Regions from separate parts of the Virgibacillus sp. DJP39 genome, predicted to be linked through region 2. Evidence: a T-box and tRNA genes for the amino acid it is inferred to sense, from the RefSeq annotation. Region 2 holds a T-box; the other holds one or more tRNA genes.
The links. The T-box of region 2 lies ahead of alaS (alanine--tRNA ligase). A T-box ahead of a tRNA ligase gene usually reads a tRNA of that ligase, here a tRNA-Ala.

Region 1: it encodes a tRNA-Ala, which carries the amino acid that the T-box ahead of alaS (alanine--tRNA ligase) is inferred to sense. The anticodon was not compared.

Annotation. Positions count from the first base shown of each region.
Region 1 covers NZ_JBMERP010000005.1:98,062-101,489, forward strand. The annotation lists gene ACOI1D_RS03685 (methyl-accepting chemotaxis protein) at 1-954, opposite strand, end outside; cyclic di-GMP riboswitch class I at 1,061-1,163, opposite strand; tRNA gene ACOI1D_RS03690 (tRNA-Ala) at 1,448-1,520, shown strand; gene panD (aspartate 1-decarboxylase) at 1,611-2,003, opposite strand; gene ACOI1D_RS03700 (aspartate/glutamate racemase family protein) at 2,201-2,944, opposite strand; gene ACOI1D_RS03705 (hypothetical protein) at 2,937-3,077, opposite strand; gene ACOI1D_RS03710 (GNAT family N-acetyltransferase) at 3,031-3,324, opposite strand; partial or broken gene ACOI1D_RS03715 (phenylacetic acid degradation operon negative regulatory protein PaaX) at 3,362-3,428, shown strand, end outside.
Region 2 covers NZ_JBMERP010000001.1:148,602-152,029, forward strand. The annotation lists gene ACOI1D_RS00705 (hypothetical protein) at 1-68, shown strand, start outside; gene ACOI1D_RS00710 (AI-2E family transporter) at 114-1,181, shown strand; T-box leader at 1,257-1,470, shown strand; gene alaS (alanine--tRNA ligase) at 1,690-3,428, shown strand, end outside.

The DNA.
Region 1 (3,428 bases), on a different contig from region 2:
TTCACTACCGCCTTTTACTTCACTTGCAGATTGAATAAGTACCTCACTTTGACCAGTAACCCGTTTTGATGCATTAGTTACTTGATAGACAATGTTATGCAGGTTTTCCTTCATTTGATTTACGGAACCAGCCAATTCACTCAGTTCATCTTTGCTATTTGTGGTAATTGGTTCTCCCGTGAGATCTCCTTTTTCAATTTGTTCCATTCCACTTTTAATTCTTCTAATGCTCTGAAGCAGACCCTTTACAAAGAAGTAGACGATTGTTAGACCTGCAACAATGGAAATCACTGCCGTTATTAACGTCGTTTTTAAAATATCATTACGTAATAATGTTGCTAGTTTAGACATTTCGAAATCCATTCCAACTACACCTATCACGTTTCCGTTTGAGCCCGTGATTGTTTTTGCTAATGTAATGGTTGATTTACCTGTACCAGTATCAATATATGGAGTAGTCCAGACGACCTCTCCTTCTGCTTCAGTAGCTTTTTTATACCACTCGGTTGTTCGTGGATCATAACTAGTTAAATCAACTTCTTCTGGAGGAATATTATTTAAATAAAATGCGCCTTCATCTGTAGACATATATAGATTTAAAAGATAATCGTAGTCCGCAGAAACATCTTTAAGATATGATTCATAAAAGGAAGTTTTAATTGGATCATTTACTGTTGGCATATTTACAAACTCTTTTTCAGCATCAGTTGGAAATGCATATGTTTCTGGGTTCATCTCTGCTGATTTTGAGATCTTAGTTAGGACGCTCTCATACTTAGCAAATACTTCTTGTGACTTTTTAGACATTGCTTCTATATCTTCTTTTTGAAGTACTGCTTTTTCTAAAATGGCAGTTTGCTGATAGGAAAAATAACCTACTAAAGATAGTGGAATTATTAATAAAACTATCATGAAAATTGGTAATTTATATTTTATTAGTTTGAGTTTATTCATCTAGATTTCCCCTTTTTTTTCATACTTTTTTTGTGATAAAAAATAGCTATCCTAATTAATAGAATAGCCAACACAATTTAATATATATGTATAATTAAATTGACGTATTGGTAACCAGGCTGTCATGACATTTGGAATTTATCTTCCATGTATGCGGTAGACCCTAAGCTTTGCGTCCTATCCTTTCAGATAGTTTGCCTTTATCATTTATTATAGTACTTTTTATCTAGTTATAAAGTAATAGTAGTTTACTTCTATTTATAAATCAACAACAATCGACAATACAGGCATTGCTGATATTCTATATATCGACATAAACCCAAAATAATAAATAGTTGGAAATTAATTATTCATATGTAATCCATATCAGTACTTACATAGTGTTCCTATAACTCAATGATAGTTTTAGCTGATACGGAAGAATTTTATAATCTATCAAAATTAAGGTTGAAAAAGATTCAAATAAAGCATATAATTAAATCTGGTTCATCAGGGGGCATTAGCTCAGCTGGGAGAGCGCCACGCTGGCAGCGTGGAGGTCAGCGGTTCGAGCCCGCTATGCTCCATACTTTCCTAAAAAAAAAGAACGACACCACTTTCTCTAAAAGAAAATGGTGTCGTTCTTTTTTGTTGTCCTTCATCTAATTAATAGGGTATTAAATTTTCACGCCTTCTGGCCAATGTAGATCATGCTCTTCAACACTAGTAATCTCGTTATTTTCATCAACAAACACTACTTTTGGTTTTAGGTGTTCTATTTCTTCATCAGTAAATAGTCCTTGACTTAGAATTATAACCAAATCACCTGGTGAAAATAAATTTGCTGGCGGGCCGTTTAAACAAATACGATTTGAACCCTCTGGAGCTGGAATTGCATACGTCTTCCATCTGGCTGCATTTTTTAAATTTGCAATCTGCACCATTTCATATGGTTTTATATTAGCCTCTTTCATTAACTGATAGTCAATCGTTATACTACCAACATAATCAAGTTCAGCTTCAGTTACTGTAGCTCTATGTATCTTTCCCTTACACATCATTCGTTGCATGTAAAATTCCTCCTCAATTAATCTATCTAATTAGTATAAAGTAAACAATAGGACATCTCAACGATAAATAACTTAAAAATCGGCAAAAAAAGCTAAAACCCGAGCTTGCTGCCAATCGGATTTTAGCCTTTTTCACTATTTTATTTTTAAACCAGGATATATTAAGGAAGGCCAGAATACAAATCAGTTAATACCCTTTACCTTTTCACTTCATAACCACAACTTTCAATCGCTGCTTCAGCAAGCACTTGAAGTGAGTCGATGTACCTCCCATTTAGTAAAAGGTCGTGCTTTACAAGTGATAGCTCTGTACACCCTAAAATAATTTTATCGCAACCAGCATTAAACATAGCTTGTTCAACAGTTGTCCACTTCTCTCTGGTCACTGGCTTTCCTGCTTTAATGTCGTCATAGATAATTGACATGACGACTGATTGAATATAGGTATCCGAAACTGTATAATCTATCCCGAATTCCTTACATTCTGCTTGGTAAACGCCCGTTTGAATCGTACCAGTCGTTGCTAAGATCCCTATATTTTGATTACCATTATAGACTGCTCTTGAAACAGTCTCACGAATCATATTAATAACAGGTAAGTCAGTTCCTGCCTGAATACGATTTAAAAATGAATGAGCTGTATTACATGGCATTGCAAGCACTTCTGCACCGGTAGATTCAAGTCTGTGCGCATCAGATATAATCAAAGGTACAGGATCTTCATTACTTTGGTCTAAAATAAAAGCCGTGCGGTCTGGTATGTTTGTATTATTTGTAATAATCATATTTACATGGTCCTGATCTTTTTCTGCAACTGTCTTTCTTACAATCATCTCACCTATGAACATCGTAGCCAACGGACCAACTCCGCCGATGATACCTAATGTTTTTTTATCCACGATTACCTCACCTTCTTCATGTCTATTTTTCGCCTTACTCATTCTGTTTGTTTGGTTTTTTACGTAATCGTTTTATCATTGGAATAACTCTTTCAAGTATTGTATACATAAATGGTTTATACACCTTGTCAATTTCTTCGATGTACTCCGTTGACTCTTCTTTTGTATAATCCATCTGATTTTTCGAAAAAGCCACCAAAGTCATACTGTGTAGCGCCTGTTTCTATTCCCCATTTAATCATTTCATAATTCATAAGATGATTAGGGTTAAAATTCCTTTTTACATTGGTACTCACTGCATAAAGATAGTACATCAGCTTATCCTGATCATCATCCTTTGAAATAAGACGGAATAATCCTGGATTGTCATAAAGCTTGTAAAGTTCATCCGAATAAGATACTTCAGGATTAAATTTTAACATAATTGATTTTTTCTTTGCTAACTTCTCAGCTTCTTTAATCAACTTCCCTAACAAACATTATGGTGATGTAATTTGGATTGCTTATTACGGATGCTAAAAAAGTT
Region 2 (3,428 bases):
AATCAGACGGTTCTTTAAGCTGTTTAAATGATTTGTTTACTGATGAAGAAAGAAGAATACAGTGGTGATTAGTTTTAAATATATATTACTTTTAAAACTTAGGGGCGCCCAATATGTTTAAAGAAAAGAACCAAACAACTGTTTTGTATTGGTTAATAATCGCCATTTTATGCTTCTTATTATTTTTTCTTTTTGTAAAACTGTTCCCTTTCTATGGAGCTGTTTTTTCCTTTTTAGGGAGTATTCTTTCCCCATTTCTAATAGCGTTGTTTATTGCATACCTGTTATATCCATTGGTACTGAAACTCCATTCACTTAACATTCCTAAAGGATTAACCATTCTGATCATATACATATTGTTTTTTGGTGGTATCCTATTTACCGTTAAGCAGATCTATCCACTATTTATTAGGCAACTAACTGAATTAAGTGAACAAATCCCAGAATTCACCACACTGTATAAAAATTTGATTTATCAAATGTATGAGTCCACTGCTTTTTTGCCAGAAACAGTTCATGATAAGATGGATAGTCTGTTTATGAAAATAGAAAACACCTTAGGAAAACTGATAGAAAAAATAGCAACTTCCATTACAAGGATATTTGATATAATCGTTCTGCTTACAGTAATACCTGTTCTCGTATTTTATTTCTTGAAGGACACAGATAAAATTAAGAATTGGTTCAAAAAGTGGATTCCAGAGTCCTATCACACAAGAGCACATGACGTTCTTTTTTCTATTGATAAAAGCTTGGGGAATTATATACGTGGACAGTTGTTAGTAAGTCTTTTTGTAATTGTTGCATCATTTGGTTGCTTTTATTTTTTAGGCTTAAAGTATGCTTTAGTACTTGCGATTATAGTGGGTATCTTTAATTTCATTCCTTATTTTGGCCCAATTATTGGTATGTTACCTGCAGTGGCTATCGCTTTTACGGTTTCAACACAACTAGTGTTGTTTGTGGTCATAACGGTTTTTACCATTCAATTAATTGAAAGTAACTTACTGTCACCCTATATTGTTGGAAAGAGTATTCATATTCACCCTGTAGCCATTATCTTTGCTCTGCTTATTGGAGGTGAGATTGGAGGGGTTATAGGTTTGCTGCTCGCAGTTCCAGTTCTAACTGTAACGAAGGAAATTGTTAATCAGGTTAGGTCAAAAAAACTTCTTAATTGACATCTGAAAAAAATATACTTATACTTAATTCAATTAAATTTCTAAAGGGTAAGTTAAAGGAAAAACATATTTATATTAAAAATGTTGAAGGTTCTAAGTACATGAAGTATCAAGCTTTAAAGAGAGGAATTCCCATGGCTGAGAGGAATTCTATAGCCTGAGTCATGGAAAGCTAAACTGGAGTGTGGTTAATAACCATCGGTTTCAAACCGTTATTATGATCAAGTGATGAATAACAAATCATGTTGTTCATAATTAGGGTGGTACCGCGAATAATCTCGTCCCTGCATTAATGCAGAGATGGGATTTTTTTTAATTTTAAAGCGGAATGGGCTTGTTCAGCGACGAAAAGCATAGACAAGAAACCGAAGAGGAAAAGGTTTAATCCTCGTAGTGTTTATTGACTATGTCTCGAGTCGTTAGCCCATGGAGCTGGATCTATTTTAAAGCGGAATGGGCTTGCTGTGACAGAGAGTCTGTTTATAGAAATCTATTAGGAGGAACAAGAATGAAACAATTAACATCTGCTGAAGTAAGACAAATGTATATTGATTTTTTCAAAGAAAAAGGTCATCGAGTTGAGCCTAGCGCTTCACTAGTACCTGTTGAGGATCCAACTTTATTGTGGATTAATAGTGGTGTAGCCACACTAAAAAAATATTTCGATGGCAGGGTTATTCCTGATAATCCCCGTTTAGTTAATGCTCAGAAATCAATTCGAACAAATGATATTGAAAACGTTGGATTTACCGCACGCCACCATACGTTTTTTGAAATGCTTGGAAACTTTTCAATTGGAGACTATTTTAAGAAAGAAGCAATCGAGTGGGGCTGGGAGTTTTTAACAAGTAAAAAATGGATAGGCTTTGATCCTGAACTTCTAGCTGTTACAGTTCATCCTGAAGACGATGAAGCATATAATATTTGGCTAAATGATATTAAAATACCTAAAGAACGAATTATTCGTCTAGAGGAAAACTTTTGGGACATTGGGGAAGGACCAAGTGGGCCAAATACTGAGATTTTTTTTGATCGAGGTGAAAAATACGGGAATGATCCAGATGATCCTGAGTTATACCCAGGCGGCGAAAATGATCGGTATCTCGAAATTTGGAATTTAGTATTCTCTCAGTTCAATCATAATCCTGATGATACGTATACACCATTACCTAATAAGAATATAGATACTGGAATGGGACTTGAGCGTATGGTTTGTGTTATTCAAGATACCCCTACAAACTTTGAAACAGATTTATTTATGCCGATTATAAAAGAAGTTGAAAATTTTGCAACTGTTTCATATGGGAAAACTGATCTGGCTGATACAGCTTACAAGGTAATTGCCGATCATATTAGAACTGTTACGTTTGCTATTGGAGACGGGGCTCTTCCATCCAACGAAGGGCGTGGTTATGTCTTACGCAGACTTCTCCGAAGAGCTGTGCGTTTCGCTAAACAAATAGGAATTGAAAAGCCGTTTATGTACAAACTGGTATCAAATGTAGGTGCTATTATGAAGGATTTCTACCCTGAAGTATTGAAACAACAAGAACATATTGAAAATATAGTGAAACTAGAAGAGGAGAGATTCCTTGAAACATTGCATGATGGGTTAGAGATGTTAACTACTATTATGAATGTAGAAAAAAGTAAAGGGAGTACAGTGTTCCCTGGTGAAGAAGTCTTCCGCTTATATGACACATATGGATTTCCTAAGGAGTTAACGGAAGAATATGTAAAAGAAGAAGGGTTTACTATAGACAGAGAAGGATTCGAATTAGAGATGGAACGCCAACGAGAACGAGCACGAAATGCTAGGCAAAAAACTGACTCCATGCAGGTTCAGGACGAAATCCTAAGCAAAGTTGACATAGACAGCCAATTTGTTGGATATGATCAACTGGAGGTTGAAACAACCATCTCTCATATTATTAAGGGAAAAGAATTTGTTGACACACTGCAGAAAGGTGATGTGGCGTTTGTATTTTTAAATCAAACACCTTTCTATGCGGAAAGTGGTGGACAAGTTGCGGACAATGGATGGATTTATACAGACGATGCTTCCATGTATGTTGAAACTGTTCAAAAAGCACCAAAAGGGCAACATGTACAACGCGTAATGGTTAAAAAGGGTAGTTTTAATCGTGGTATGCAAGTATCAGCATCTGTCGACAGTAACTTCCGACATGCGGTTGTCAAAAACCACACTGCAACTCACTTATTGCACCAGGCTTTAAAAGATGTTCT